DNA from 4 places in the Cedecea sp. Ae19-4 genome. Region 1 is predicted to be linked to each of the others. Evidence: predicted binding sites of a transcription regulator. Region 1 holds the regulator's gene; each other region holds the start of a gene.

Region 1 (7,935 bases):
TTAGTCATTTGCGTGATCTATTTAAATGAATTATGAATTTATTGCTGAAATAAACTGACTGAATCATGAGGTGTGTCACATATTTCAATCTATTTCAGCGTGTTGGCGCGGCAACTCGTTGATTTGCGTGTAAGTAAAAAACCGTAAATGGCTGGCGTCGGCTGCGGTGCCTCTTTACAATCAAGCCACTTGCTTCACTCACTGCCTTCGTAAGGAATTGTTCATGCTCAAATCGACACTGGCGGCTGTTGCAGCTGTATTCGCCCTCTCTGCGCTTTCACCTGCGGCGCTGGCTGCAAAAGGCGATCCGCACGTCCTGTTGACCACCTCGGCTGGCAATATTGAGCTTGAGTTAAATAGCCAAAAAGCGCCGGTTTCGGTCAAAAACTTCGTGGATTACGTCAACAGCGGTTTTTATAACAACACGACCTTCCACCGCGTAATCCCGGGCTTTATGATTCAGGGCGGCGGTTTCACCGAAGATATGAATCAGAAGCAGCCTAACCCGCCTATCAAAAACGAAGCGGACAATGGCCTGCGCAATACCCGCGGCACCATTTCTATGGCGCGTACCGCAGACAAAGACAGCGCCACCAGCCAGTTCTTTATCAATGTGGCCGATAATGCCTTCCTGGACCACGGCCAGCGTGACTTTGGCTACGCCGTATTTGGTAAAGTGGTCAAAGGTCTGGACGTTGCCGATAAAATTTCCCAGGCGCCAAGCCATGACGTCGGCCCGTACCAGAATGTGCCGACTAAACCTATCGTGATTCTTTCCGCGAAGGTCCTGCCTTAAGTATTTCTGCGCGGGCCTCAATCGCCCGCGCTACGCCTTCCCTGAAGCAGAGAATTTCAATAAGTGGTGAGCCTGGCGTTGGAAAGCGACTAGAATAGCGCGTTCTTTTTTGCCCTGGAGCTGCCATGTTACTGCTTATCGACAACTATGATTCCTTCACCTGGAACCTCTACCAGTATTTTTGCGAACTGGGTGAGGAGGTGTTGGTTAAGCGTAACGATGAAATTGGGCTGGACGGTATTGAGCGCCTGACCCCTGACAAGTTGGTGATCTCTCCAGGCCCTTGTACCCCGACCGAGGCGGGTATTTCACTTGCCGCCATTAATCACTTTGCCGGGCAGCTACCGATTCTTGGCGTCTGTCTCGGACATCAGGCTATTGCGCAGGTGTTTGGGGCGGCTATCGTGCGGGCCGAACAGGTGATGCATGGCAAAACCTCTGCCATCAGCCATAACGGCAGCGGCGTATTCCGTGGGCTGAATAATCCGCTGACCGTGACGCGCTATCATTCGCTGCTCATTGATCCCGATACTCTGCCTGACTGTTTTGAGGTCACGGCCTGGACGGACAAACAGGAAATCATGGGCATCCGTCACCGCTCGCTGGATCTTGAGGGCGTGCAGTTCCACCCGGAAAGTATTCTCAGCGAGCAGGGGCATGCGCTGCTGGCGAATTTCCTCCAGAGATGAATTGGTACTTGCCTGTTTTTGGTTTTTTATGCATATTTCGTGATTATATTTTCATTGGTGTCTAACGCATAAAAACGGGTGGGGAATAAATGACAACTGAACAATCAGCGGTTACGCGGGCAACCTTCGATGAAGTGATTCTGCCGATTTATGCACCAGCAGAATTTATTCCAGTGAAAGGGAAAGGCAGCCGCGTGTGGGACACCGCCGGGAAGGAGTACGTGGATTTTGCCGGAGGCATCGCCGTGACCGCCCTGGGGCATTGTCACCCTGCGCTGGTGGAGGCGCTGAAAACCCAGGGTGAAACCCTGTGGCACACCAGCAACGTTTTTACTAATGAGCCCGCCCTGAAACTTGCCCGTAAGCTGATTGATGCCACCTTTGCCGAGCGCGTCGTCTTCATGAACTCCGGTACGGAAGCGAACGAGACGGCTTTCAAGCTGGCTCGCTATTATGCTTCGACCCGCCATAGCCCGTACAAAAGCAAAATCATCGCCTTCTACAATGCGTTTCACGGGCGTTCGCTGTTCACCGTTTCCGTGGGTGGACAGGCTAAATACTCCGACGGCTTCGGCCCGAAACCTGCCGATATTATTCATGTGCCGTATAACGACCTCGCGGCGGTGAAAGCGGTGATGGACGATCATACCTGCGCGGTGGTGGTGGAGCCGATTCAGGGCGAGGGTGGCGTGACCGCCGCGACGCCGGAATTCCTGCAGGGGCTGCGCGATTTGTGTGATGAGCACCAGGCGCTGCTGGTCTTTGATGAAGTGCAGTCCGGCATGGGCCGCACGGGCGAGCTTTTCGCTTACATCAACTACGGCGTCACGCCAGATATTCTGACCAGCGCCAAAGCGCTTGGCGGTGGTTTCCCGGTAAGCGCTATGCTGACTACCCATGAAATTGCCTCCGCGTTCCACGTCGGCAGCCACGGTTCTACCTACGGCGGCAACCCATTGGCCTGTGCGGTGGCCGGGGCGGCTTTCGATATCATCAACACGCCGGAAGTCCTCAAAGGTGTGGCGGACAAACGTCAGCTTTTCGTTGAACAACTGCAAAAGATAAACGCACAGTTCGATCTGTTCAGCGACATTCGCGGCATGGGGCTGTTGATTGGCGCAGAGCTTAACGAGAAGTACAAAGGGCGCGCCCGCGAGTTTCTCTACGCTGGCGCGGCAGAAGGTGTGATGGTATTGAACGCCGGGCCGGACGTTATGCGCTTCGCGCCTTCGCTTATTGTCGAGGACGCGGATATCCTGGAAGGGATGCAGCGCTTCGCCAAAGCGGCTGCCAGCGTGGTAGCCAGCTAAGGCTAACCCGAGCGTCGCAGACGGCGGTTGAGCCAGATCCCATGATGAGGCCGCTGGCGCCAGGCGACCGAGGAGATGGTATGCATGGTGTTCAGGTGGCCAATAATCCGCTGTAAATGCTGCTCCATGGTGCTTAACGGCCCCGTGGGCAGCGTGTCCGATTCCAGGATATTCGTGTCGTTCGACCCGCCAGGCCCGTCATACTCCAGCCTTTGCTGGCACCGCTGTAACCCAATCTCACAAGACTGTAGATATTTCTGCGCCAGGTCCGGCGTCAGCATGTTGTGTTCGCGCGCCAGCGTGGTCATGGCGTTGATATGCTCGACGATGAACTGGCTGTGCGTCACCCAAAGTTTCATGTCTGCCAGGTAGTGGGAGTTAAAGCCTGGCTCCTGCATCGCCTGATTGAGCGAGTTGAACAGCGCATTGTGCGCCTGGTTGACCCGCATACGCTGCCAGGCCAGCGGCGTGGGCTCTGGATCGTTGCTTAGTATCAGCCGAATAGCGTCCTGGTCCGCCTCCAGCGCGTCGTGGGCGTTCTGACGCAGCAGGCCGGTTTGCCACTGTGGCCACAGCCAGATCATGCCGCCAAAGGCGATCAGGCAGCCAAGCAGAGTGTCTATCAGCCTGGGAATAATGTAACTCTCGGCGCTGAGGGTGATGAGCTGCAGGGTATATACCGCCGTGACGGTGAAGCCAATGGTGGCCCAGCCGTAGCTTTTGCGGATAAACAGGTAACTCACCAGCGTAATCATTAACATCGCCAGCAGGGTGTAGCTGTCCGGGACGTGGAAGTGCAGGGTGATACCCGCGATACATAGCCCCGCCATGGTACCTGCCGCCCTGTGAACAATGCGCACCCGCGTTGCACCGTAGCCGTTTTGCGTCACGAACATCACCGTCATTAGGATCCAATACGGCTTTGGCAGGTGTAAGAAGGAGCCCAGCAGGCTGGCAATGGTCAGCATCACACCTAAGCGCGCGGAGCTGCGCAAAGCGGAGGATTTAAACGAGAGATAGCTTTTCAGGGCCGGGAAAAACGGTAAACGGCGTTCCCTGTCCTCCATTAAATCCCTCACGTACAGCGGCCGCTGGGTTTTCAGTACCCGGGCAATGCGGCTGAAGTGGTAATGGCAGAACTGCCCCACTGGATTGTCCGGATTCTGGCGGGCGATTTTTTCCAGGGCGTCGATCTGCTTATCCATGGTAAAGCGCGTTGGATAGCGGTGGTAAAGAATATCGTCTGCCAGCACGCGCAGGCGCGCGGCGATGGTTTGAGCATTCCAGCGGATCACGGCTTCCGCATGGCTTTGCTCGACCAGTTTTTGCACCTCTTCAGGCTGATGCAGGCTAACCGAAATGTGTTCCTGCAGATCCAGCGCAACCTGGAAAGCGCGTAACAGACGCTTGTAGCCGTTTTGCTGGTTGGCCGATAGCATATGCAGCTGCTGGTAGCAGGTAGTGATCAGGTCGACGGCTTTTTGCTGGCGGGCCAGCAGCGGCGGCAGCGCTTTTTCCGGGTCGGTATGCTGGGTCAGCAGGCTGTACTTTGCTTCGCAGTAATCTGCCAACTGGCGGTACAGCAGGCTGAGCGACTCCCTGAGCGGTTGTTCACGCCATAGCCGGAACCAGAACCAGTTGAAGGCGCCGTACCAGATGGTGCCGAAGATATAGAGTACCATGGGCTTCCAGATCGGCATATTCCCGGCCATGCTGAGCGTAAAAATAGCGGCGATCAGCGATGCGGGCAGCAGACGGGCGTGAAGTGAGCTGATTTCTGCCGTCACGCCGAGCAGCAGAGCCATGACGATCAATATCGCCGGGAGCGGGATGTGGGTGTAAAGCAGCAGAAGCTGCAGGATAAGGCTGCTGAGAGCGAACAGGCTGCCGCCGATGATCAATCGTTTGAAGAAGCGCTTGTGCGGCGTGTCCAGCCCGGCAATGTTGCAGCAGGCGGGAACTAACGAGAAGAGCAGACCGTTTTGCAGGTTGCCAAGCAGCAGGCCGACAGCCACGGGAAGACACAGCACCAGCGTTTGCCGCAGCGCGTAGTTAACTTCCGGGTGGTAAATTAATCTCTTCCACATAGCCTGAATTGTAGAGACAAAAAAGGCGTGTTACCGAAGCGACACGCCTTTATAAGGGCTAATTAACGGGTGCCGTAAACGACAATCGTTTTACCGTGGGCGGAAATGAGGTTCTGATCTTCCAGCATTTTCAGAATACGGCCAACGGTTTCGCGGGAGCAGCCCACGATCTGACCGATTTCCTGGCGGGTGATTTTGATTTGCATCCCGTCCGGGTGGGTCATGGCATCCGGCTGTTTAGCCAGGTTCAGCAGCGTCTGAGCAATGCGGCCGGTCACGTCGAGGAAGGCGAGGTTGCCTACTTTCTCAGAAGTTACCTGCAGGCGGCGCGCCATCTGGGAAGAAAGGCGCATCAGGATGTCCGGGTTGACCTGAATCAGCTGACGGAATTTTTTATAGGAAATTTCAGCTACTTCACAGGCTGACTTGGCGCGAACCCAGGCGCTACGCTCCTGGCCTTCTTCGAACAAACCTAATTCACCAATGAAATCACCCTGATTCAGATAAGAAAGGATCATCTCCTTGCCTTCTTCATCTTTAATCAGAACAGCTACGGAGCCTTTGACGATGTAGTACAGCGTCTCCGCCTTTTCACCCTGGTGAATCAGCGTGCTCTTCGACGGATACTTATGAATGTGGCAATGAGACAAGAACCATTCGAGAGTCGGGTCTGTTTGCGGTTTGCCAAGCACCATGCGCGGTTATCCTCTGTTATAAACTGGCTACCAAAGACAAGACGCGGAACCTCTTGTCTGGCGTTGCAATCGTGAAATTTTCCCAAGCCCTGGGAGCTGGCGGGCAGGTTAACCCTGCGGCCTGTAATTAGTCGTTTCCTCTGCTTACGGCATAAACGTCTCTGTATCGCAGCAGCATCCGGATTGTTTTAGCATAGCTTTTGGTTAGTGTCTTGTATTGTCTCGTTTCAGCATGACCTGGATCGCCTTACGTTGCCAGTTTTCACGTAGACGCGTAATCTGAAAGAAATTTTTATTACGGGAGTAGGTAAAATGCAGGCACGTGTTAAATGGGTGGAAGGCATGACCTTCCTCGGCGAATCCGCTTCTGGCCACCAAGTTCTGATGGACGGGAACTCCGGGGATAAAGCGCCAAGCCCGATGGAAATGCTGCTGATGGCCGCGGGCGGTTGTAGCTCAATTGACGTGGTGTCGATTCTGCAAAAAGGCCGCCATGATGTGACGAATTGTGAGGTGAAACTGACTTCCGAACGTCGTGAAGAAGCACCTCGTCTGTTTACCCGCATTCATTTGCATTTTGTTGTGACCGGGAAAGAGCTGAAAGAAAGTGCGGTTGCCCGCGCCGTTGAGCTGACCGCAGAGAAATATTGCTCGGTGACGTTGATGCTGGAGAAAGCCGCAGAGATTAGCCACAGCTACGAAATTATTGAAGCCTAAGTAGAAAAGGGCGGTATACAGACCGCCCTTACGCCATCAGGCAATTTTCCTGCCTTCCGCCAGCCGCTGCACCAGCGGGGCCATGATCAGCTCCATCGCCAGCCCCATTTTCCCGCCCGGTACCACCAATGTATTGATGTGGGAGATAAACGACCCCTGCAACATCGCCAGCAGATAAGGGAAGTCGATGTCGTCCAGCCCACGGAAGTGAATGACCACGAAGCTTTCGTCCAGCGACGGAATGGCTCGCGCGGCAAACGGGTTAGAGGTGTCTACCGTCGGAACGCGCTGGAAGTTGATATGGGTACGTGAGAACTGCGGCGTAATGAAGTTGATGTAATCGTCCATGGAGCGCACTACGGAATCCATCACCGCTTCCCGTGAATGGCCGCGTTCGCTGGTATCGCGCACCAGTTTCTGAATCCATTCCAGGTTAACGATGGGCACCACGCCTACCAGTAAATCGACGCAGTCGGCGACGTTATGTTGAGGGGTGACTACACCGCCGTGCAGGCCTTCGTAAAACAGGACGTCAGTGGGCTCCGGGAGCGGCTGCCAGGGCGTAAAAGTGCCCGGCACCTGGTTCCACGGCACCGCTTCATCGTAGGTATGCAGGTATTTACGCGCTTGCCCTTTGCCGGTCTGGCCGTATTCGATAAAGGTTCGTTCCAGTAACCCGAAGTCGTTGGCGTCTGGCCCAAAGTAACTAATATGGCGGCCAGCATCGCGTGCTTTGCGGATAGCCATGTCCATTTCCGGGCGGGTATAGCGGTGGAAACTGTCGCCTTCAACTTCAGCGGCGCGCAGGTTGAGCTGTTGGAAAATCTTGCGGAAAGCGAGACTGGTGGTCGTGGTGCCGGCGCCGCTGGAACCTGTGACCGCAATAACCGGGTGTTTGGCTGACATAGGGTGAAAACTCCGTGAGGGATCGGAAAAGAGATCTGTATCTGCTTGTTATACTTTTCAGCCAGTATAGATCACCCTGCCAGTCAGCGGTCAGCCGCGAAACTGCCCGCGCGGCATAATGTTCACCGTTTCATGGAGTTCAGACCAAACCAGCACGGCCTCGCCGCTTTGTAACTGGCGCTTCACGTCGGCGACTTTTTGCGTCAGCGAGCGCTCCTGCTCACCATAATCGGTGCCTTCCCGTAATACAAAAGATTCAATCAAATTGTCGAGCGTTTCAGGGTCGAGATCTTGCCAGGGAATGATCATTTCAGTGGTCCAGGAAGCGGGTTAGCCAGTCGGGAATGCGCTGCTCAAGCCACATCTGTGGGCGCAGCAGAGTCCCGCCGACAAAGCCAACGTGGCCGCCGTAAGTCGTGAGCTGGTAGTGGATATTGGGCGGCAGCGTTTCGCGATCCGGGATGACGTGGTGATCCATAAACGGGTCGTCTTTGGCGTGAATAATCAGCGTCGGAGCGGCAATTTCCGGTAAAAGCGGCATGGCGCTGCACTGGCGATAGTAGTCCAGCGCGTCGGCAAAGCCATGGATCTTCGAGGTAATTAAGTCATCGAACTCGCGAATGCGGCGCAGGTTTTTCAGCTTGCGGAGGTCGATTGGCAGCGAGCCAGGGTAGCTCTTCAGCTTACGGGCGGCATTTTTCTTCAGCAGATTCAGCAGGTAATGCTGATAGACGC
Region 2 (7,935 bases), on a different contig from region 1:
TTCACGGGTAAACTGCAGCCCTTCAGAGGAAGAAACAATCTGCCCGATACAGGTATAAGGCACGCCCAGATTGCCGATAGCCACTTCCAGCGCCCCGCGATTTAGCTCCGGCACGGTGAAGCACAGCTCATAGTCTTCGCCGCCGGACATCGCCCATTTCAGCGCCTGCTCTGGTTCAACATGCTCGCGCAACGCTTCGGAATACGGCAGCAAATCGAGATCGATACGTGCCCCGCAGTCGCTGGCCTTCAGGATATGACCGAGATCGGAAATCAACCCGTCTGAAAGATCGATGGCACTGTTGGCCAGATCGCGCAGCGCCTGCCCGTGTAAAACACGCGGCGTTGGGCGCAGGTGCCGCTTAAGCAGATAATCCGCATGCTGTGTATTCGCAACATGCAGGCGCTTCTGCAGAATTGCCAGACCAGCCGCGCTGTCGCCCGGCGTGCCGGTGACATAGATCCAGTCCCCTGCTTTTGCACCGCTGCGCTTCAGCGCCCGGCCAGCCGGGATCATGCCGTGAATACCCAGCGTCAAAGAGAGCGGGCCACGGGTTGTGTCGCCGCCAATCAGCTGCATATCGTAATAATCCAGCTGTTCAAACAGGCTGTCGCTGAATGCCTCCAGCCACGCTTCATCCACTTCCGGGAGCGTGATCGCCAGCGTCAGCCAGGCCGGATCTGCGCCCATTGCGGCCAGATCGCTTAAATTCACCGCCAGCGCTTTGTAGCCCAAATCACGCGGGTCGATATCCGGCAGGAAGTGATTACCGCTCACCAGCGTATCGGTGCTGATCGCCAGCAGTTGTTTTTCGGGTACCGACAGCAACGCACAGTCGTCGCCAATACCGGCTTCCACATCACGACGAGAACTTGTAACGCGATCGAAGTAACGGGCAATCAGGGAAAACTCACCGCATGCCATGCGTGATACCTCAGGAATGTCAGTTGCAGGAAAAAAGAAGGCCGGGAAAACCCGGCCAGGAGATTACTTCTTGTGGGGACGAATAGCGGGAGCAGCTTTGTCGAGAACGCCGTTAACGAACTTATGGCTGTCTTCGGCACCGAAGGTTTTCGCCAGCTCAATCGCTTCGTTGATGGCCACTTTGTACGGCACATCATCACGTTTAGACAGTTCAAACAGCGCAATGCGCAGTACCGCTTTTTCCACCTGGCCCAGCTCTTCAAGCAGACGGGACAGGTAAGGCTTCATCAGCCCATCCAGATACGCGCTGTTGGTAGCCACGCCGCTCAGCAGCTCGCGGAAGTAGACAACGTCAACGTCTTTGACGTCCTGTTCCGCCAGGAACTGGTATTCAACATCAGCGATGTCGTTTTTAGACAACTGCCAGGAGTAGAGCGCCTGGACGGCACACTCACGGGCGCGGCGACGAGCAGCAGGTTTCACGGATTTCCCCTTACAAAAATCAGGCCTTGATGGCTTTCAATACATTAATCATTTCAAGCGCGGTCAGTGCAGCTTCTGCACCTTTGTTACCGGCTTTGGTGCCAGCACGTTCGATGGCTTGTTCAATGCTTTCAGTGGTCAGCACGCCGAAGGCAACGGGAATACCGCTGTCCTGGCCTACGCTTAACAGACCGTTGCTGGCACCGCCGGCAACGTATTCGAAGTGTGCAGTGCCTCCGCGAATCACGGTACCCAGCGCGATAACAGCATCGTATTTACCGGTTTTAGCCAGTGCATCAGCGGCCAGCGGCAGCTCGTAAGCGCCCGGCACCCAAACTACGGTGATGTTTTTGTCTTTCACCTGACCAATGCGTTTCAGGGCGTCGATAGCACCTTCCAGCAGGCTGTCATTGATGAAGTTGTTAAAACGCGCGATGGTGATGGCGACGCGAGCGTCAGGAGTAGCAACAGCAGCTTCAATAATGTTCATAATCTTCCTTTACGGGTTCTGTTTAGCCCCGCAGGGGGGCGGATTTTATCATAATCTTTTCGTGACTGCTTACGTTTTACTGGCGTCCGTAAATGGGCGTCAAATGCAGGCACAAATCGGGGCCAACCTGGCGGACTTCGCTAAAGCTGAACGCCGGCGCATCAGCAAGTTTTTCAAGGCCAGGAAGCTCGCACAAACCGCGGGCATCATTGCCTAATAATTTAGGTGCGACATAGACAATCAGCTCATCCACCAGGCCTGCCTGCAACAGCGCCCCGGCAAGCGTTGCCCCGGCCTCAACCCAGACAGAATTCACCTGGCGTTTGCCAAGCTGCATCATTAACACGACCAAATCAAGATGCCCATTATGTTCAGGCACCAGCAGTTGCTCGACGTCCTCCGGCCAGGATTGTTCATCCGCCTGGCTGCGGGCAAGCCAGGTTTGCCCCGGATTGGCAATAATTTGGTGCTGTGGCGTTACCCGGTTTTGACGATCCAGCACAATGCGAATCGGCTGACGTAAATCCTGTTGGGAATAAATAGCCTGGCTGGCGCTATCCAGCTCATCCCAGCGAACCGTTAATGACGGGTTATCTGCCATTACGGTCGCGTCGCTGGAAAGAATCGCGGCACTTTGCGCACGCTGGCGCTGCACATCGCGACGCGCCTGGGGAGAGGTAATCCATTTACTCTCTCCGCTTGCCATCGCGGTACGGCCGTCCAGCGAAGCACCAAGCTTAAGCTGGATAAATGGAAAACCCGTGCGCATACGCTTGAGGAACCCGCGGTTCAGCGCTTCAGCTTCGTTCATCATCAGGCCGTGGCTGACTTCAATGCCAGCCTGCTGCAAGCGGTAGAGGCCCCGGCCGGCAACCTGCGGGTTAGGATCCTGCATGGCGGCCACCACGCGAGAAACGCCTGCGGCAATCAAGGCATCACAGCACGGTGGCGTGCGGCCATGGTGGCTGCAGGGTTCGAGCGTGACATAGGCCGTTGCGCCCCGGGCCTGTTCGCCTGCCATGCGCAAAGCGTGAACTTCCGCATGAGGTTCACCGGCGCGAAAGTGGAACCCTTCCCCCACAATCTTGCCGTCTTTAACTATCACGCAGCCGACATTCGGGTTCGGTGCAGTGGTAAAACGCCCGCGCTTAGCCAGCTCAAGCGCTCGAGCCATAAACTGTTCATCAAGGGACATCGGCATTAATCCTGTAAACGGGCGATTTCTTCACCAAATTCTTTGATATCTTCAAAGCTACGGTAGACCGAAGCAAAGCGAATATAGGCGACTTTATCCAGCTTTTTGAGCTGCTCCATCACCAGGTTACCGATGAGTTTACTCGGGATTTCGCGTTCGCCGGTTGCTCGAAGGTGCGACTTAATATGGCTGATGGCCATTTCCACGTCGTCAGAATTGACCGGACGTTTTTCCAGCGCTTTCAGGATGCCGCTGCGCAGTTTGTCTTCGTTAAACGGCTCGCGCACCTCATTACTCTTCACCACTCTCGGCATCACCAGCTCCGCAACCTCGAAAGTCGTGAAGCGTTCGTGACAGACCAGACACTGGCGCCGACGGCGCACGGAGGAACCTTCACCCACCAGGCGAGAGTCGATAACTTTGGTGTCCACGGCGAAACAGAATGGGCAATGCATAGCGTTTCCTGCTGGGATTATAAAGATGAACAATAGTTTACCGCGAAGTTGCGGGAGTACAAAGACAGCGCCGACACTGCAACATCAAATATGACTTTTCAAGCGCGAAGAACTACGCTTAAATCAGCGAACCTTAGCAAGGAAAAACTAACCATGACAAAGACTTACTTAAGAATTATCCTGGTTTCAAGCCTGATAAGCCTGACCGCTTGTGCCCAGCAAACTGAAGTGCGTCAGATGCGCAGTCAAATTGGTTCGTTAAATCAGGAAATGACTAAACTTAGCCAGCAAACGGTGAGGCTGACCCAGCAGAATGCCCTGAACGCGAAGTCGACCAGCGGCGTTTATCTGCTACCGGGTTCAAACACGGCAGCGCGCCTCAACAGCCAGATAGGTAACCTGAAAATGTCGCTGACAAACGTTGCGGCTGAAGCCAACGGCACCCGCGCCACGCTGCTGATTCAGGGAGAATCCAACGATCCGCTGCCGGCATTTAGCGGCAAAGTAGAATGGGGGCAGATCCAGGGCACCACCGACAGTTTCCAGGAAGTTAACGTGCAAACGCAGTCCATAGACGCCCCGGCCAGCATTCTCGCCCCAAGCGACGTGTCGATTCCGCTTCGCCTGTCCGGCATCACGCCCGACCAATTAGGGTTTGTGCGCGTTCATGATATCCAGCCAGTTTCTTCCGCACAGCCAGCACCCGCGCAATAATTCTTTCGCCCCCTTGTCCGGCGCTCGCTTCAACCACAGCTTCGCTTCTTACCCTCTCCCTAAAAGGGAGAGGGAATAAATCATCGGCAGTTTTCCCCCTCTCCCTCCGGGAAAGGGCCGGGGTGAGGGCTGAAGTCACCCCACTCATCCGCAAAAATGTGAAAGCAAAAGATGGCTAAGAGACATTTTCCGGCGAGGCGCGCCTGTCACACTCTTTCACACCCCCCGCACAATATGTGAAGCAAACCCCCTGTTATCATCTCGTCTTTATAGTGATCCATATCACACTTACATGTAACAACTGGGCATACGTTTGCGTAATTTGTCGAAGCAGGTACAATCACGCCGTTTTTAATGTGCGCAAACGTGAACGCAATCGATTACGCATATGAGAAGAATGTGAAATAGAACATATTTTTGTGAGCAGGGATTTCTATAATAGTCGCGCTGCAAAGGTCCTTCCCTGAGACCGGCGGCCAGGGATGACATCTCACATCCGCATCGCACCAAAATTACGTAAACAGTGGCTAAAAATATGAAAAAAATTATTCTGGCAGCCGGCACCGTTCTGGCACTTTCCAGCTCTTTCTCTGCCAGCGCAGAAGAAGCAAAAAACAGCGAATACCTCTCCGACTGGTGGCACCAGAGCGTTAACGTTGTCGGCAGCTATCACACCCGTTTCGGGCCGCAGCTGCGCAACGATACCTACCTGGAATATGAAGCGTTCGCCAAAAAAGACTGGTTCGATTTCTACGGCTACGTGGATGCGCCAGTCTTCTTCGGCGGCAACACTCAGGCGAAAGGGATCTGGAACCACGGCTCCCCACTGTTTATGGAAATCGAACCTCGCTTCTCCATCGACAAGCTGACCGGGACCGACCTGAGCTTTGGTCCGTTCAAAGAGTGGTACTTCGCGAACAACTACATTTACGACATGGGTCGTAACCAGGCTAATCGCCAGAGCACCTGGTACATGGGTCTGGGTACCGACATCGATACCGGCCTGCCAATGAGCCTGTCGATGAACGTGTATGCCAAGTACCAGTGGCAGAACTACGGTGCGTCTAACGAAAACGAGTGGGATGGCTACCGCTTCAAGGTGAAATACTTCGTGCCGATTACCTCCCTGTGGGGCGGTAAGCTGAGCTATATCGGTTTCACCAACGTTGACTGGGACTCTGACCTGGGCAACGAGCAGTACCGTACCAATAACTCCGTTGCGTCCAGCCACATCCTGTCGCTGAACTACGATCACCTGCACTACTCCTTCGTGGCCCGTTACTTCCATAACGGCGGCCAGTGGAAAGATGGCGAGCAGCCGTTCTTCATGAACGAACGCGTGAAGTCGACCGGCTTCGGCTACTACGTGGTTGTCGGTTACAACTTCTAATCGCCACCACTTGTAAAAAACCGGCCCGCTGGCCGGTTTTTTTATTTCTCAGGCAGGTAACCTTTGGCCTTCTGAAGGGCAATAAAAGCCTGCAGAGAACGATCGTGTCGCTCCTGAAACACATTTCCTGTTAAATGAATATCCCGGCAGCGATCCAGCCTGAAGCTACGATAATCATTCCGAGCCTCGCACCAGGCCACCAGCAGCCAGACCTCTCCCCAAAATGACAGCCCCAGAGGGTGAATATCCCGCTCCGTCAATTCCCCTTTTTCATCCTCATACAGCAAATGAACAACCTGGCATTTGTCGATGGCGGAATGAAACAGATCGAACCGGGCTTTCACCTGCGGAAACTTGTTAAAATTAGGCGAAATTATACGGCTACGTTCGGCAACCCGACGCTTTTCCGGGGTGAGCACTGCGAGAAGCTTCTCATGCACGGACTCGGCAGATTTCGCCAGCGTTTCTCCGCTCCAGGTTTGCACCATTCTTAACGCCGCAATCACCGCCTCCACCTCTCCGGTCGTCAGCATCAGCGGTGGAAGATCGTACCCGGCCAGCAGGCGATAGCCGCAGCCAGCCTCCCCTTCTATCGGCACGCCGGAGAGAGAAAGATCCTGAATGTCGCGGTAGACAGTCCGCTCTGAGACTTCCAGCCGTTCGGCAAGCTGTGCAGCCGTCGTCAGGCGCCTGCCGCGTAGGATTTGCACTATCTGAAATAATCGATCGGCTCTTCGGCTCATGGATGTTCCGGAAAAAATAAGGCCTGCCCGAGCGGCAGGCTTTAGCGTCAGTATTGAGGCTTAAACAGGCTGATGCAACCCAACGCGATTGCCTTCGCTGTCGATCATTAACGCAATCGTGCCGATATCATAGGGCAGCACCTGAGGACCAAAGTCCAGCCGGCCTCCCGCCATCTCTACCTGCTGTAATGCTTTAACAATATCGGGCGTATAAAGATAAATCACCGCGCCTGTCGCAGAAGGCACAAACCGCTCCCCTTTCACTAAAGAACCACCGGTGGCCGGTTGGTTATACGAAAATACAGCATTCTCCACGCCGGCTATCGTTTCGCGACGAAATTCAGCGTTCAGTACTCGTTGGTAAAAAGCGACCGCTCGCGCCATATCGGTAACGGGGATCTCAAACCAGTTGATAAGTGTGCTCATTGTTTTTCTCCTGTGTTGTCAGTAACCACGAGTCTACTGGCCCCCTCCTGACACCATACTGTCAGGAGAAAAACACCGGACGAAAAAAAACCGCAGCTCGAAGGCTGCGGTTTTATCAAACGCTTAACGCTATTACGGCAGAATAGACGGCTGATCCGCCCCTTCTTTCTCTACCTTTTGCTGCAGCATGTGCTCGCGCTTCATGCCCAGTTTCAACGCCAGCGCAGAGGCTACGTAGATAGAAGACACGGTACCGATGGTGACACCGATAAGCATCGTCAGGGAGAAGCCTTTCAGCAGCGCCCCACCGAACAGATACAGCATCAGGATAACCACTAAGGTGGTACCGGATGTGATCAAGGTCCTTTGCAGCGTCTGGGTCAGGGAGACGTTAAAGATCTCGTAAGGCGTCCCGCGGCGGATCTTGCGGAAGTTTTCACGAATACGGTCCGAAACCACGATGCTGTCGTTCAGCGAGTAGCCGATAACCGACATCAACGACGCGACGATGGTCAGGTCAATCTCAATGTGGAACAGCGACAGCACGCCCATGGTAATTACCACGTCGTGCGCCAGCTTGATAACCACACCGGCAGCCAGACGCCACTCGAAGCGGAACCCAACGTACACCAGAATCGACAGCAGCGCGACCAGCAGCGCCATCGCACCGTTTTGAGCCAGATCCGCACCCACGCTTGGGCCGACAAACTCAATACGCTTCACTGCCGCATTCTGACTGGTCGCTTCGTTAATCACGCTCACAACCTTGCTGCCGAGCACCTGGCCGCCGGTTTCGCCTTTAGCAGGTGGCATGCGCACCATGATGTCACGGCTGCTGCCAAAGTTCTGCACCAGCGGCTCTTCAAAACCCGCCTTCTGCAGCGCGGCGCGCATGGTGTCCAGCTCGGCTGGTTTTTCCAGCCCGATTTCGATAACCGTACCGCCGGTAAAGTCCAGACCCCAGTTGAAGCCTTTCACGCCGATAATCGCGACGGAAAGGATCAGCAGGATACCGGAGATGCCGAAGGCCCAGTTGTCCCAGCGCATAAAGTCATAGACTTTACGGCCGTGGTTCAATTGTTCAACAGTATATTCCTGTGCCACAACGCACTCCT
Region 3 (7,935 bases), on a different contig from region 1:
TATCGAACTTAAAATGTGCGTGCTGCGTCAAGAAAATGAGCGTTTTCGCGCTAAAAAATGAGCGGTGCCTCATGGGAAAGAGGGGGGAATTACGCGTTTTGTTAACGTGTTTTTTAACAATTCGAATCGACCGTGAACCCTGGCTTTCAGCATAGGCTGAAAAACGTCATGTTACGCAAAGAGCGCGGTAAGCCGCTGGACACGGGCATCCGGGCTACTTACAATCGAGTTACGCTACGTGTTGTGCATACGTTCATAAAGGCGTCGCCGTAGAATCGGGACGAGGATAGCCATCCATCAACGCCTTGCCATTCAGGAGAGTTCGAAATGTCATTTGAAGTGTTTGAGAAACTGGAAGCAAAAGTTCAGCAGGCGGTTGACACGATTACGTTGTTACAGATGGAAATCGAAGAGCTGAAAGAGAAAAATAACGGTCTGGCTCAGGAAGTTCAGCAGGCACAAAGCAACCATGAAGAGCTGGTGCGTGAAAACAGCAGCCTGAAAGAACAACAGCATGTCTGGCAGGAGCGTTTACACGCGCTGCTGGGCAAAATGGAAGAAGTGTAATTCCTGCTTCCGACAAAAAAGAACGGGCGCCTGAGGCGCCCGTTTTGCTATTCATCGACCGGATTACTCAATATCCAGCGGATCTTCGGAGAGAATGATGCCGGTGTTATCGGCATACAGATGGTCGCCTGAGAAGAAGGTCACGCCACCAAAATTGACGCGCACATCGCTTTCGCCGATGCCTTCTCCCGCGGAGCCAGCCGGGATGGCGGCAATCGCCTGGATGCCAATGTCCAGCTCTTCCAGGTCATCCACCTGGCGCACCGCGCCGTAAACCACAATGCCTTCCCACTCGTTTTGCAGCGCAAGACGAGCCAGTTCCGCATCAATCAGCGCGCGGCGTACTGAACCACCGCCGTCTACCAGCAGGACTCTCCCACGGCCATTCTCTTCGAGCAGATCGTACAGCAACCCGTTGTCCTCGAAACATTTCACCGTGATGATTTGCCCACCAAATGACGAGCGGCCACCAAAGTTGGAGAACAACGGCTCAACGACGTTGACCTCTTCCTGGTAGATGTCACAAAGCTCAGAAGTATCGTATTTCATAGGATTAAGGTTCATTTGCTGCAGGAGTTGTCAGTATATCGCGTTCTGTTAACTGTTGGCAAAATCATCAATTGTTAATTGATATTTGTCAGTCATCACACAACGGTACTGAGGACGACGCCCAGAGCAAACAGTAGATTCGTCAGCAACGCGGCTTTGACGGTGCGTTCCAGCATCGGGCGCATCGCCACGGGATCTTGCTCCCGCATTACGTAGGTAACCTGCTTGAGCAGCAGCGGCGCGGCCAGAACAAATAACCATCCCCACAGGCTCTTGAGCCAGATAAGGTTAAACAGGGCGAGACAGGCCAAAGCCCCGATGAGCAGAGCGGCATGATAGCGGCGTGCAACAATGGGCCCAAGACGTACAGCAAGGGTATTTTTACCGTTCTCACGATCGCTATCGATATCACGCAGGTTATTGATATTCAGCACTGCGGTGGCGAGTAACCCACAGGCCGTGGCCGGCAGAATCACCAGCGCCGCCAGCGAATTAGCCTGCAGATACCAGGTGCCCGCCACGCTAATCCAGCCAAAGAACACCAGCACTGAGATATCTCCCAGCCCCATGTAGCCATAAGGACGGGTGCCGACGGTGTAGGTAATGGCGGCGACGATAGACAGCAGCCCAAGTAGCAAGAAGCCCATGAAATCGGAGAAGGTATGGCAGGCAAGGGCGACCAGCGACAGACCCGACAAACAAATGAGGATGACGGTGATGACCAGCGCACGTTTCATCTGCGCCTGAGTAATCATTCCTTTTTGCATCCCGCGTAGTGGCCCGAGACGGTCTTCTTTGTCGCTGCCTTTGACCGCGTCGCCATAGTCATTGGCGAGGTTAGACAGGATCTGCAAAAGTCCGGCGGTCAGCAGCGCCAGCAGCGCCACAGCCGGGTCAAAGACACCTTGCCAGTAAGTCAGGGCCGAACCGCAGACGATTGAAGCAAACGCCAGAGGTAGCGTGCGTGGGCGAAGGCTTTCCAGCCAGGCCTGGGTGACACTTGTAGGTTGCGAATCGCTCATTATTTGGTTGCCAGTTTAGATAAAAAAATGGAGGGCATAAGCCCTCCATTTCAAATGAAGAAAATGCGTTAGCCGGATTATAGGATAAAACGGCTCAGGTCTTCATCTGCAACCAGCTCATCCAGATGTTTACCGACGTATTCGGCATCGATCAGGATGGACTGACCATCTAACTCGCTGGCGTCATAGGAGATATCTTCCATCAGACGTTCAAGCACGGTGTGAAGGCGACGTGCCCCGATGTTTTCGGTAGATTCGTTTACCTGCCAGGCAGCCTGAGCAATACGACGAATACCGTCCTCGGTAAAGTCGATGTTCACGCCTTCAGTTGCCATCAGCGCTTTGTACTGTACGGTCACGGAGGCGTTAGGTTCGGTCAGGATGCGCTCGAAATCGTCTACGGTCAGCGCCTGCAGCTCAACGCGGATAGGCAAACGCCCCTGCAGCTCAGGAATCAGGTCTGACGGGCTCGCAACCTGGAACGCGCCGGAAGCGATAAACAGGATGTGGTCAGTTTTTACCATGCCGTGCTTGGTGGATACGGTGCAGCCTTCTACCAGCGGCAGCAGGTCACGCTGTACGCCTTCGCGGGACACATCCGGGCCGGAGCTGTTGCCGCCGCGCTTACAAATTTTGTCGATTTCGTCGATAAACACGATCCCGTGCTGCTCAACTGCGTCGATGGCGTCCTGCTTCAGCTCTTCCGGATTCACCAGCTTCGCCGCTTCTTCTTCCACCAGCAGCTTCATCGCATCTTTGATTTTCAGCTTGCGTGGCTTTTGCTTCTGGCCGCCCAGGTTCTGGAACATGGATTGCAGCTGGCTGGTCATCTCTTCCATGCCAGGAGGTGCCATGATTTCTACACCCATCGGTGCAGCGGCGAGATCGATTTCGATCTCTTTATCATCCAGTTGGCCTTCGCGCAGTTTCTTGCGGAACGACTGGCGAGCAGCCGATGGCTCCTGCTGGGCTTCCGCCTGACCCCAGTTGTTCTTCGCCGGTGGGATCAGCACGTCGAGAATACGCTCTTCGGCCATTTCTTCAGCGCGGTAGCGGTTCTTCTCGATAGACTGCATGCGCACCATTTTGACTGCGGCATCGGTCAGATCGCGGATAATGGAGTCCACTTCTTTGCCCACATAGCCGACTTCGGTGAATTTGGTCGCTTCAACTTTGATGAACGGCGCGTTGGCCAGTTTTGCCAGGCGGCGGGCAATTTCGGTTTTACCCACGCCGGTTGGGCCGATCATCAGAATGTTTTTAGGGGTAACTTCATGGCGCAGCTCTTCATCAAGCTGCATACGGCGCCAGCGGTTACGTAAGGCGATAGCGACGGAGCGCTTAGCGTTGTCCTGGCCGATAATGTGTTTATTCAGCTCGCTAACAATTTCGCGTGGGGTCATTTCAGACATGGGAGATCCTTACGCTTTAGACGGTAATTCTTCGATGGTATGGAAGTGGTTGGTATAAACGCAGATATCACCTGCAATATCCAACGCTTTCACAGCGATATCGCGCGCGCCCATTTCGGTATTTTCCAGAAGGGCACGGGCTGCGGCCTGGGCGTACGGGCCGCCGGAGCCAATGGCAATCAGATCGTTTTCAGGCTGGATGACGTCCCCGTTACCGGTGATGATCAGCGACGCGCTTTCGTCGGCCACGGCCAGCAGCGCTTCAAGCTTGCGCAGCATGCGGTCGGTACGCCAGTCTTTCGCCAGCTCAACGGCGGCTTTCACCAGGTGACCCTGATGCATTTCCAGCTTGCGCTCAAACAGTTCGAACAGCGTGAAGGCATCCGCAGTACCGCCGGCAAAACCCGCGATCACTTTATCGTTGTACAGGCGACGTACTTTTTTGACGTTACCTTTCATGACGGTATTACCCAGCGTGGCCTGGCCATCGCCGGCAATAACCACATGGCCGTTACGACGTACACTTACTATTGTTGTCACGATCGGACCCCTTTTGCATCAGCTAAACAGGAGCCCTGCGCGGTGCGCAGGGCCTAATGCCATTATAAATGGGGGGCAATTTTGGGGTTTCAACCCCCGGCGGCAAGACGAATACAGCTGGTATGTCCAGCCATCTTCAGCCGATTGATGGTGCCATCGGCATTGTCTTTACCTTTGATTGGCCCAATAACGACGCGGTTCCAGCCGTTATTGGTGGTAATGCGGGAGTCAAAGCCTTCAAACGCCAGCTGAGCACGAACGGTTTCCGCCTGCTCGCTGCCTTTAAATGAACCACACTGCACCATCCAGCGTTTTTCATCCTTTTTCTCCTGAGCAGCAGGAGCCTGCTTAGCCACTTCTGGCTCACGCGTAATTGGTGCAGGCTGAGCTTCACGCTGAGCCGGTTTGGTTTGCTGTGGCGCTTTTTGCTGGCTGTGCGGTGGCGTTTGCAGCAGATCCTGATACGGCTGCTGATTATTTGCCGTAGAGGTTTTCGGCTGTTGCTGCGGCACAGTTTTTGGCTGTTGATAAGGCTGCGTGGTTTGTTGCGTGTTACGCGGCTGCTGGTATGGCTGTTCCGCTACACGCTGCTGAACGCGAGGCTGCTGCGTCTGCGTGTTCCACTGCTGCTGTTGCACAGGCTGAGTTTGCTGCACAATCTGTTTCTGGCGCTGCAGCGTTTGCTGGCGCTGGGCAGGGGTTTGCTCATTCCACGGGACTTCATTCAGCTGCGTAGGCTGCTGGCGCATATCCGCCTGCATTTGCTCCAGCAACTGGCGCTGTTCGTTGGTTAGCTGGCTTTGATTCATGACTTCGCCGCCGGCTGTCGGTTCGGTAGGCGCACGTACGCCAGGCTGGCGGTTTTCCAGCTCTTTAATGTAACGCCAGCGCTCTTCCGGTTTTGGCGGCAGGCCATTGCCGGTCACTTTGTGGCCAGGGAGCGCGTCAATCTCTTCTTTCTTATGGTGAGTAATAAAGTAAAGAGCGCCGACAAAGGCCACCACGACTGCGGCCGCAATGGCAACCATCGTTGGAGAGACGGAGGGCAGACTACGTTGCTTTTTGCGGGGTGTACTTTTTTTGCGCCGCGTCCCTGCCGATTGCCCGCGGCTTACATAATCTCGTTGTGCCACTATCGTTTCGCTGTCTTTATTCGTTTATCAGTCCGCCATGTTACTTAAGGGGCGGGGCTTTGACCAGTTTATGCAGTCTTAAAAACGGCTCAATTTCTGCTGCCGGGCGCGGCAGTGCTGCCTCGCTCAATAAGATCGCAGTCCAGCAGGCGTGAGCCGCTGTTAACGTTTTGGCCGTTCATGTTGTCCAGCAATAGCAGCATAGCTTCCTTACCAATATCGAAACGGGGTTGTGCGACGGTGGTGAGGGGCGGGTCACAGAACTGCGACAGGGCAATATCGTCGAAGCCCATAATCGATAAATCTTCCGGGACTTTAAGCCCGCTGCGCTTTGCCTGAGACAGCGCCCCTAGCGCCATCACGTCGCTATGGCAGAAAATGGCGGTTGGGGGTTCGGGCAGGGCAATAAGCTGTGCCAGCGCTGCGGCGCCTGCTTCATAGGTAAAATCACCGCGCGCAATATAGTGAGGATCGACGACGATGCCGTTGCGGCGAAGCGCCTGAACGTATCCCTGTAAGCGATAATGGCAAAGCGGCATTTCTTCAGGCCCGGCAATACAGGCAATGCGCTGATGCCCGAGCTCTTGCAGATAGTAAACGGCGTTAAAGGCGGCGGTCAGATTGTCGATATGCACCGTGGGCAGTTCCAGCTCAGGGGCAAACTCATTGGCCATGACCATCGGCGGCAGATTGCGTTGCTCTTCTTTGCTGGCGTCAAACGGCAGGCGTGAGCCCAGCAGCAGCATGCCATCAATTTGTTTGGTGATGATCAGGTCGATGAAAGTTTTTTCCTGCTGATTTTGGTGGGCGCAATCGCCAATCAGCACGAGATAGCCGTGTGAAGCTGCGGTAACTTCAATACCGCGAATGATTTCGCTGAAAAACGGATCGCAGATATCCGGCACGATGACCAGAATAGTGCGTGATTCGCTGCGTTTGATGTTACGCCCCAGAGAATGAGGCAAATACCCCACTTCAATCGCCGCCTGTTCCACGCGATTACGGGTACTTTGTGAAACTTTGTCCGGGTTCATTAAGGCGCGGGATACCGTTGCAGTAGACACTTTTGCCTGCACGGCGACATCTTTCATGGTGGCATTCACCACCGGTTTCTTCGGCTTCACTTCTTCTCCTCACATGCACGCCGCTATCGTCAACACTCCTGTGTGTCTGACAGTCATCACATTCTTAGCAGAAGTTGGCTGTAAGCGGTTACAAATTTTTCACAAGAAATGTGATGAGTATTAGATTTTTCGATCGGCTTCGCATAACCAGCCCGATTGTGCTACCCGTCGATAGGGTCAACATCCAGCATCCATTTCACTTTCCGGGCTTCGGGGAGCGTGTTGATCAGCGTGAGTGAATGGCTGACCAGTTTTTGCAGGCGCCCGCGCGATGGATGCTGCAACAAGATTTGCCAGCGAAAACGCCCGCCGCGTTTGGGCTGCAGCGAGGGAACTGGCCCCATGATCCAGAGCTGCTCATCGCGCAGCGGGCTGGCCTCCAGCAGATTACGCAATTGCTGCAAAAATAGCGGGGCCTGGTGGTTGTTCTGATCTTCGGCCCGAATCAATACATGGCTGGTGTACGGCGGCAAAAATACCGTTTGGCGCTCGCTCAATGCCTGGCTGGAAAACGCATCGTAGCCTTTGGTCAGCAGAGTTTGCAGCAAAGGGTGTTCAGGATGGTGCGTTTGCAGCAGGACTTCACCTTGCTTACCGGCTCGCCCCGCTCGACCAGAAACCTGGACGTAGAGCTGGGCAAAGCGTTCGGCGGCACGGAAATCTGCGGAGAAAAGCGCGCCGTCTACGTCGAGTAAGGCGACCAGCGTGACATCAGGGAAGTGGTGCCCTTTAGCCAGCATTTGTGTGCCGATAAGAATTCTCGCGCCACCCCGGTGCACTTCGGCCAGCTGCTGTTCCAGTGCGCCTTTGCGGCTGGTGGTATCGCGGTCGATGCGGGAAATCGGTACGTTCGGGAACAGCGGCTCAAGGCTGTGTTCAAGCTGTTCGGTCCCCATTCCCACCGGAACCAGATGCGTGGAGCCGCACTGCGGGCACTGCTGCGGGATCGCGCGCTGGCTGTCGCAATGGTGGCAACGCAGATGGCGCTGGCCCTGGTGCAGCGTGTAGTAATGATCGCACCGTGCGCATTCCGCAATCCAGCCGCATTCGTGGCAGAGCAGGGCAGGTGCGAAGCCGCGGCGGTTAAGGAAAAGGATCACCTGGTTATCTGCGGCAAGATGCTCGCCTATCTTTTTGAGCAGTGCAGGGGCTAAGCCGGCTTTGAGCTGCTGCCCTTTCAGGTCGATAACCTGCTGGTGAGCCGGGCGTGCGTTTCCGGCACGTTTAGTCAGGCGTAGCTGGCGATATTTTCCCACCTGAACATTGTGCAGAGTTTCTAATGCTGGCGTTGCCGAGCCGAGAATGATCGGAATGTTTTCGGCATGCGCCCGGTAAACGGCTAAATCGCGAGCGTGATAGCGCCAGCCTTCTTGCTGTTTATAGGAGCTGTCATGTTCCTCATCGATGACGATGACGCCGAGACGGCAGAACGGCGTGAACAGAGAAGAACGAGTACCAATGACGATGGCCGCCTCACCGCTGCGTGCTTTTAGCCACACGCTGAGCCTTTCACTGTCATTCAGCCCGGAGTGCAGGACTTCAACCGGCGCGTTAAAACGCTCCCGGAAGCGGGCGATAGTTTGCGGAG
Region 4 (7,935 bases), on a different contig from region 1:
TTAGGGAGAGGGTTAGGGTGAGGGTAAAATTACCCGTCGATTCCTTTGCTACGCAGGTAATCTTCGTAGCCGCCGGTGAAGTCAATCACGCGCTCTGGGGTAATTTCCAGCACGCGGGTTGCCAGCGAGCTAACAAACTCACGGTCGTGGGAAACGAAGATCAGCGTCCCCTGGTACATTTCCAGCGCCATGTTCAGCGACTCGATGGATTCCATATCCAGGTGGTTCGTTGGTTCATCCATGATCAGGATGTTTGGTTTTTCCATCATCAGCTTGCCGAACAGCATACGGCCCTTCTCGCCCCCGGAAAGGACTTTGGCCGGCTTCTTGATGTCGTCCTGGCTGAACAGTAGACGACCCAGGATGCTGCGCACCGCCTGTTCGTCGTCGCCTTCCTGCTTCCACTGGCTCATCCAGTCAAAGACGGTCAGATCGTTTTCGAACTCGTATTCATGATCCTGGGCGTAGTAGCCAATCTGAGCATTTTCAGACCACTTCACGCTGCCGTTTTCCGGGGTCAGCTCGCCGACCAGGGTTTTCAGCATGGTAGATTTACCCACGCCGTTGGCACCCAAAATGGCAATCTTCTCGCCCACTTCCAGCAGCAGGTTGAAGTTTTTAAACAGCGGGCCGTTCTCGAACCCTTTGGTCACAGCTTCAACTTCAAGGGCGTTACGGAACAGTTTCTTATCCTGCTCGAAGCGGATGAACGGGTTCTGACGGCTGGACGCCTTCACTTCATCCAGCTTGATTTTATCAATCTGACGGGCACGGGAGGTGGCCTGGCGAGATTTGGAGGCGTTGGCGCTAAAGCGGCTAACGAAGGATTGCAGGTCTGCAATCTGCGCTTTCTTCTTCGCGTTGTCCGCCAGCAGGCGCTCGCGAGCCTGAGTTGCCGCCGTCATGTACTCGTCGTAGTTGCCAGGGTAAACGCGCAGCTCGCCGTAGTCCAAGTCAGCCATATGGGTGCAGACCATATTCAGGAAGTGACGGTCGTGCGAGATAATGATCATGGTGCTGTCGCGTTCGTTCAGCGTCTGCTCCAGCCAACGGATGGTGTCGATGTCCAGGTTGTTCGTTGGTTCGTCGAGCAGCAGGAGGTCCGGGTTAGAGAACAGCGCCTGCGCCAGCAGCACGCGCAGCTTCCAGCCTGGAGCAACTTCGCTCATCGGGCCGTAGTGCTGCTCCAGCGGAATGCCCACGCCAAGCAGCAATTCACCGGCACGTGCTTCTGCGGTGTAGCCGTCCATCTCGCCGTATTTCACTTCGAGGTCGGCAACTTTGTAACCGTCTTCTTCGCTCATCTCAGGCAGGGCATAAATGCGGTCGCGTTCCTGCTTCACTTCCCACAGTTCGCCGTGGCCCATGATAACGGTGTCGAGTACGGTGAATTTTTCGAAGGCGAACTGATCCTGACGCAGCTTACCGATACGCTCGTTTGGGTCGAGAGAAACGTTGCCAAGCGTTGGCTCTAAGTCCCCGCCGAGGATTTTCATGAACGTGGATTTGCCGCTTCCGTTCGCGCCAATCAGGCCGTAACGGTTGCCGCCGCCAAATTTAACGGAGATATTTTCGAACAGCGGTTTGCTGCCAAACTGCATGGTAACGTTGCTGGATACAAGCACTGGTATGTCCTGGAGAAATAAGTTGTCGAGATTTTGGAATGTGATTTCGGCCACATTATGCCATAACTATGATAAAGGGTCGCCCCGCATCTTCACCGTACAATAGTTAATCAGTGTGAAAAAATTGTGATTTCATCCACATCTGATTTCCCAGATGAATGTAATGCACATATAATGCGCGGCTGAATCGTCCATGAACACTCACTAGCTGGCCCGTCTGGCATAACACTCGCATAACATGAATATGAAATTACGCTCGCTTTTACTGGCTTTTGTGGCTGTCGCGTCTTTCTCTGCTTCCGCCGTGACTTATCCGTTACCGACTAACGGCAGCCGCCTGGTTGGTGAAAACCAGGTTATCACTATTCCTGAAGGCAGCACCGCGCCGCTGGAAGAGTATGCCGCACAGTACCAGATGGGTCTGTCTAACATGCTGGAAGCTAACCCAGGCATTGACCCGTACCTGCCAAAAGCCGGCACCATTCTGAACATCCCTCAGCAGTTGATCCTGCCGGACACCGTGCATGAAGGGATTGTGATCAACAGTGCCGAAATGCGCCTCTACTATTACCCGAAAGGCACCAACACGGTGATCGTGCTGCCAATCGGTATCGGCCAGCTGGGGAAAGATACCCCGATCAACTGGACCACCAAGGTAGAGCGTAAGAAAAATGGCCCAACCTGGACCCCGACGGCGAAAATGCATGCGGAATACGCCGCAGCCGGTACGCCGCTGCCAGCCGTTGTTCCCGCTGGCCCGGACAACCCAATGGGCCTGTACGCGCTGTACATCGGTAACCTGTATGCGATTCACGGCACCAACGCCAACTTCGGTATCGGTCTGCGCGTAAGCCACGGCTGCGTGCGTCTGCGTAACGAAGACATCAAGTTCCTGTTCGACAACGTGCCGGTTGGCACCCGCGTTCAATTCATTGATGAGCCGGTAAAAGCCACCACCGAGCCAGACGGCAGCCGCTACATCGAAGTTCACAACCCGCTTTCCACCACTGAAGCGCAGTTCAACTCCGATGAAATCGTGCCGATTAAACTGACCAGCAGCGTTCAGCAGGTGACCGCTCAGTCCGACGTTGACACCACCGTTGTTGACCAGGCGATTCAGAACCGTTCCGGGATGCCGGTTCGTCTGAACTAAGTCCAGCAGTTTGCAAAATAGCGGCCTCCGGGCCGCTTTTTTATTGCCCGAAATCCGCCCGACAACCTTCACGCAGGGAATGTTTGTTATGCTGATAATTCATGATGTGATGGATAGCACAATTTTGAGTTTAATTGTATGATGAATGCGTTTCTTAAAGGGTAACCTCCATGCGCAACTCGTTCACGATAATCTGGCAGTATCTTCGCGCTTTTGTCTTAATTTACCTGTGTTTATACGCCGGTATTTTTGTCGCCTCTTTACTGCCTATCGTCATTCCCGGCAGCATTATCGGCATGCTGATTTTGTTTGTGCTGCTGTCGCTGCAGATCCTGCCGGCGAAGTGGGTAAAACCCAGCTGCCATTTGCTGATTCGCTATATGGCCCTTCTGTTCGTCCCTATTGGCGTGGGCGTGATGCAGTATTACGACGTGCTGAAAGCCCAGTTTGGCCCGGTGGTGGTATCCTGTTTGATCAGCACGCTGGTGGTGCTGGTTATCGTGAGCTGGAGCTCACATCTGGTACACGGTGAAAGAAAAGTGATTGGTGAAGGCGAGGCAGAGAAAAAATGATGCACTTTATATGGTGGTCTTTACCGTTAACGCTGGTGGTGTTTTTTGCCGCCCGCAAGCTGGCCGCCCGGTTGAAATCCCCGCTGCTGAACCCGCTGCTGGTTTGCATGGTGGTGATCATTCCTTTTTTGCTGCTGACCGGCATTCCTTACGACCACTATTTTAAAGGCAGCGAAGTGCTCAACGACCTGCTGCAGCCCGCCGTTGTAGCCCTGGCCTTCCCGCTCTATGAGCAAATACACCAGATTCGCGCCCGCTGGAAATCCATTATTACCATCTGCTTTATTGGCAGCATGGTGGCGATGTCCACCGGCACCTCTATTGCATTATTGATGGGGGCGTCCCCGGAAATTGCCGCTTCGGTCTTGCCAAAATCCGTCACCACGCCAATTGCAATGGCGGTTGGCGGCGGCATTGGTGGTATCCCGGCTATCAGCGCCGTCTGCGTTATCTTCGTCGGTATTCTTGGCGCGGTATTTGGCCACACGCTGCTGAACATGATGCGCATCAATACCAAAGCCTCACGCGGGCTGGCAATGGGTACCGCTTCCCACGCGCTCGGCACCGCTCGCTGTGCGGAACTGGACTTCCAGGAAGGGGCTTTTAGCTCGCTGGCGCTGGTGATTTGCGGGGTCATGACGTCGCTTATCGCTCCGTTTTTATTCCCGGTACTGCTGAAGCTTTTCGGCTAAAGCTTGCGAGAGATCGCGCACTTTCAGATTTGTTTTCATAAGTTGCATAAACAATTAGAACTAGATCACATATTTGGCCGGTACAGATCCGTAAACTACGTTTCCGTTACCTTTGATGAGGCTTTAACATGCGTTCACGTTTTGATGCCGCCGTTGTGCAACTCCCCGCCGCGCTGCAAACCGCTTTGCAACCCCTGCTTGCCGACGACCACTTCCCGGCTATGTTTACCGCAGCCGAAGTTGAAGCGCTAAAACATCAAACCGGGCTGGGTGGCCAAGACCTGGCTTTCGCTCTGTTGCCGCTGGCCGCAGCCTGTGCCCGCGCAGACCTCTCTCATTTTAACGTCGGCGCCGTCGCGCGAGGCGTCAGCGGGAATCTCTATTTTGGCGGCAACATGGAGTTTCTGGGTGCCACCATGCAGCAAACCGTGCACGCCGAACAAAGCGCCATTACCCACGCGTGGATGCGCGGCGAAAAAGGCCTGGTTGATATCACCGTCAACTACACGCCCTGCGGTCACTGCCGTCAGTTTATGAATGAACTGAACAGCGGCACCGCGCTGGGTATTCATCTGCCTGGCCGCATGCCTTCCACTCTGGGTGAATATCTGCCGGATGCCTTTGGCCCGCGCGACCTGGACATCAAAACGCTGCTGCTGGATGAAGAAAACCACGGTTTTGCGCTGAAAGGGGATGCCCTGACCCAGGCGGCAATAACCGCGGCTAACCGCAGTCATGCGCCTTACAGTCAAGCCCCGGCAGGCGTTGCGCTGGAAATGGTCGACGGGAAAATCTTCACCGGATGCTATGCGGAAAACGCTGCGTTTAACCCTTCCCTTCCGCCGCTGCAGGCCGCGCTGAACCTGCTTTCTCTGAATGGTTACGACTACCCACAAATTAAGCGCGCCGTGCTGGCAGAAAAAATCGATGCGCCGCTGCTGCAGTGGGATGCCACCTCCGCCACGCTGAAAGCGCTGGGCTGTGAAGCCGTTGAGCGTGTTAATATTGCTCAATAATTCTCCGTTGCGGGTGTACCCACACTCGCATTGTTGAAATTTGCCCCAACTGAACCCGCGTTTCTTGCTCTTGAGGGCCGGGTAAAGTAGCCTTGGATGAAATTTCACCCCGCGAATGAGTCTGCAAGTCCATGTTGAAGCGCGTGTTTTACAGCCTGCTTATTGTTATCGGCTTAATGCTGGCGGCTGCGCTCGGGCTCGACCGCTGGATCAGCTGGAAAACCGCCCCCTACGTCTACGATGAACTGCAGGACTTGCCCTATCGCCAGGTGGGTGTAGTGCTCGGCACCGCCAAGTATTACCGCACCGGCGTCATCAATCAGTATTACCTGTACCGTATTCAGGGCGCGCTGAACGCCTACAACAGCGGCAAGGTGAACTACCTGCTGCTCAGCGGCGATAACGCGCAGCAAAGCTACAACGAGCCGATGACCATGCGCAAAGACCTGATCGCAGGCGGCGTTGATCCGGCGGATATCGTGCTGGATTACGCAGGCTTCCGCACGCTGGACTCGATTGTCCGCACCCGTAAAGTCTTTGATACCAACGATTTCATCATTATCACCCAGCGCTTCCACTGCGAGCGTGCGCTGTTTATCGCGCTGCATATGGGGATTCAGGCGCAGTGCTACGCGGTACCTTCCCCAAAAAACATGCTGACCGTGCGTACCCGCGAATTTGCCGCTCGCCTGGGGGCATTAGCGGATCTCTATCTCTTCAAGCGTGAGCCGCGTTTTCTCGGCCCGTTAGTGCCTATTCCGTCGCAGCAGGAAGTCCCGGAAGACGCGCAGGCCTATCCGGCCGTTACGCCGGAGCAACTGCTGGAAATCCAGAAAAAAGAGAAGAAGTGAGATAAACTATTGCGGTCATTTTGATAGCGCCTCTTCCGTCGTCGCCTTTCCTAATTCCTCAACTGCTGCATTCTTATTCCCTTGAATCCGACATCTGAGTTCGCCCTTATGCCTTTCACCCCATATTATTTTGGCGGAGCGCAATATCTCCATCTCAATAAGTGAGAAACTTTAATTCTCAACCTTTAACTCATAAACAAAATGAATTAAGACCAAAAACCTTTCTTTCGTAGGCCATTTAGGTGAATGTTGAATAATATGCATTCCCGCGGAGTGTATTACATGGAATTCACTTCCCCTACCTTAGTCCTCATAAAAATAGAGAAAATGAAATTTACAAACAGCTTATTTAGAACCGCAGGCAAAATACCTTTATTAAGATCGCATGACTGGCCCTTTGGAAAAATAGAGGTCGTGCTTGCCTATAACTTTAAAAAACGCCGACCTCATGAATATGCTTACCTGAAGTCAAAATATAAAGACATGCTTGAGCTGGTAGGTCGAGAGTCTGAGAGCGAAGAAAAAAAGTATATTTATAACAACTTCCACTATCTTCAGTCCGTGACGGAAAATGACCGCATAGATATTTTTGCTCACGCCAGTGAACATATGCTGGGTCACTACAGCCCCGAGGCGCTGGCGGATGATTTGAAAAAAATGTCTCTACGCCGCGTGGGCGTGATCAAATTTCAGGCTTGCTATATTGGAAAGGGTAACTGGCTGGAAAGAGCGCGAGATATCTTCATCAGTAAGGGAATCAGTTTTGCTTACATGGCAGCCCCCACCAACCGTATAGTATGGAATAATCCGTTCACTAAATATGTAAAAGGTGATCGAGAATTAGCCTATAAAGTGGTTAAAGGTAATATTAATAAACAGTTTCCTGGTACAAGATATACAGGATAAATTATTTACCTTCATTTGTGCCACCTGTGGGTAAGATGAACGGCAGTATCAGGGTGTTAAAGCCATTAACACTGAGATATCAGGGGCGCAGCTTATGCCAGAAAATCGAAGCCGCGCCCGGTCAAAATACGGTTACCGCAGAAATTACTTCTTACGCGCGTACTTCAGGGAGTCCAGCGCCACGGCGAAGATGATAATGCCGCCCTTGATGATGTACTGCCAGTAAGGGTTCACGCCGATATAGGTCAGGCCGTAGTTAATAACCGTAAAGATAATTACCCCTGTCACCACGCCCAGCACCGTCCCTACCCCGCCGCTGAACGACACGCCGCCCACCACGCACGCCGCAATCGCATCCAGCTCGTACATAAAGCCGAGGTTGTTGGTGGCCGAGCCGATACGGCCCGCTTCCAGCATCCCGCCAAAGGCATAGAACACGCCGGACAGGGCATAAATCATGATCAGGTTCAGCGCCACGTTAACGCCGGAGACTTTCGCCGCTTCCGGGTTGCCGCCGATAGCGAAGATGTTTTTCCCAAAGCGGGTTTTGTTCCACAGCACCCACACAAACAGCACCGCAAACAAGGCGTAGAACGTAATGTACGACAGGCGGAAGCTACCCAGCGCGATAAAGCCCTGCGTGAAGGTAGAGAAGTGGGAGTCAAACCCGGAAATCGGCGACGCGCCCACGAAGTCGTAATACAGGGAGTTGATCCCGTACACGATGATCATGGTGCCCAGGGTAGTGATAAACGGCGTCACGTTCAGGTAAGCGATAATGATCCCGTTCACCAGGCCAATCACCGCGCCCACGGCGCAGACAATCAACAGCACCAGCGGAATCGGCATGGTGTGCATGTCCGGGAACACCTTGTTGACGTTATCCATTGATTGCAAAAGCGTAGCCGCCACAACCGCCGCCAGCCCCACCTGGCGCCCTGCGGACAGGTCAGTCCCCTGGGTGACAATCAGCCCAGCCACACCGAGCGCGATGATAATACGCACCGAAGACTGGGTCAGAATGTTACTCAGGTTAAGCAGGCTTAAGAACGTCGGATCCTGGAAAATAATGATCGCCAGCAACACCAGCAGCACCACGTAGATGCCGCCCTCTTTTAGA

Evidence for each region. Region 1 encodes CRP, which controls carbon source genes, mostly activating them, when cyclic AMP is high. Its sites were predicted from a motif close to ATGTGANNNNNNTCACAT; they were not measured.
Region 2: AAIE02_RS01090 (nucleoside-specific channel-forming protein Tsx) is a predicted target of CRP. The motif match lies at 4,532-4,549, and genes of this name have one in related genera.
Region 3: cytR (DNA-binding transcriptional regulator CytR) is a predicted target of CRP. The motif match lies at 6,392-6,409, and genes of this name have one in related genera.
Region 4: AAIE02_RS10895 (CidA/LrgA family protein) is a predicted target of CRP. The motif match lies at 2,883-2,900, and genes of this name have one in related genera.

What each region holds. Positions count from the first base shown of each region.
Region 1 is NZ_JBCHWG010000004.1:93,099-101,033, forward strand. Features, by position in the region: gene ppiA (peptidylprolyl isomerase A) at 224-796, shown strand; gene pabA (aminodeoxychorismate synthase component 2) at 922-1,485, shown strand; gene argD (bifunctional acetylornithine/succinyldiaminopimelate transaminase) at 1,575-2,795, shown strand; gene AAIE02_RS21480 (YccS/YhfK family putative transporter) at 2,798-4,882, opposite strand; gene crp (cAMP-activated global transcriptional regulator CRP) at 4,945-5,577, opposite strand; gene AAIE02_RS21490 (OsmC family protein) at 5,890-6,294, shown strand; gene AAIE02_RS21495 (phosphoribulokinase) at 6,331-7,200, opposite strand; gene AAIE02_RS21500 (YheU family protein) at 7,291-7,509, opposite strand; gene AAIE02_RS21505 (hydrolase) at 7,511-7,935, opposite strand, start outside.
Region 2 is NZ_JBCHWG010000001.1:240,893-248,827, reverse strand. Features, by position in the region: gene thiL (thiamine-phosphate kinase) at 1-924, opposite strand, end outside; gene nusB (transcription antitermination factor NusB) at 988-1,407, opposite strand; gene ribH (6,7-dimethyl-8-ribityllumazine synthase) at 1,427-1,897, opposite strand; gene ribD (bifunctional diaminohydroxyphosphoribosylaminopyrimidine deaminase/5-amino-6-(5-phosphoribosylamino)uracil reductase RibD) at 1,974-3,092, opposite strand; gene nrdR (transcriptional regulator NrdR) at 3,098-3,547, opposite strand; gene AAIE02_RS01095 (SadB/YajI family lipoprotein) at 3,701-4,261, shown strand; gene AAIE02_RS01090 (nucleoside-specific channel-forming protein Tsx) at 4,797-5,651, shown strand; gene AAIE02_RS01085 (helix-turn-helix transcriptional regulator) at 5,693-6,394, opposite strand; gene AAIE02_RS01080 (VOC family protein) at 6,455-6,820, opposite strand; gene secF (protein translocase subunit SecF) at 6,953-7,924, opposite strand; gene secD (protein translocase subunit SecD) at 7,935-7,935, opposite strand, start outside.
Region 3 is NZ_JBCHWG010000002.1:385,325-393,259, forward strand. Features, by position in the region: gene zapB (septal ring assembly protein ZapB) at 328-567, shown strand; gene rraA (ribonuclease E activity regulator RraA) at 631-1,116, opposite strand; gene menA (1,4-dihydroxy-2-naphthoate polyprenyltransferase) at 1,212-2,138, opposite strand; gene hslU (ATP-dependent protease ATPase subunit HslU) at 2,216-3,550, opposite strand; gene hslV (ATP-dependent protease subunit HslV) at 3,560-4,090, opposite strand; gene ftsN (cell division protein FtsN) at 4,180-5,223, opposite strand; gene cytR (DNA-binding transcriptional regulator CytR) at 5,313-6,347, opposite strand; gene priA (primosomal protein N') at 6,509-7,935, opposite strand, start outside.
Region 4 is NZ_JBCHWG010000001.1:2,296,337-2,304,271, forward strand. Features, by position in the region: gene AAIE02_RS10885 (ABC-F family ATPase) at 30-1,625, opposite strand; gene ldtB (L,D-transpeptidase) at 1,864-2,778, shown strand; gene AAIE02_RS10895 (CidA/LrgA family protein) at 2,949-3,350, shown strand; gene AAIE02_RS10900 (CidB/LrgB family autolysis modulator) at 3,347-4,042, shown strand; gene cdd (cytidine deaminase) at 4,171-5,058, shown strand; gene sanA (outer membrane permeability protein SanA) at 5,190-5,909, shown strand; gene AAIE02_RS10915 (hypothetical protein) at 6,192-6,815, shown strand; gene mglC (galactose/methyl galactoside ABC transporter permease MglC) at 6,960-7,935, opposite strand, start outside.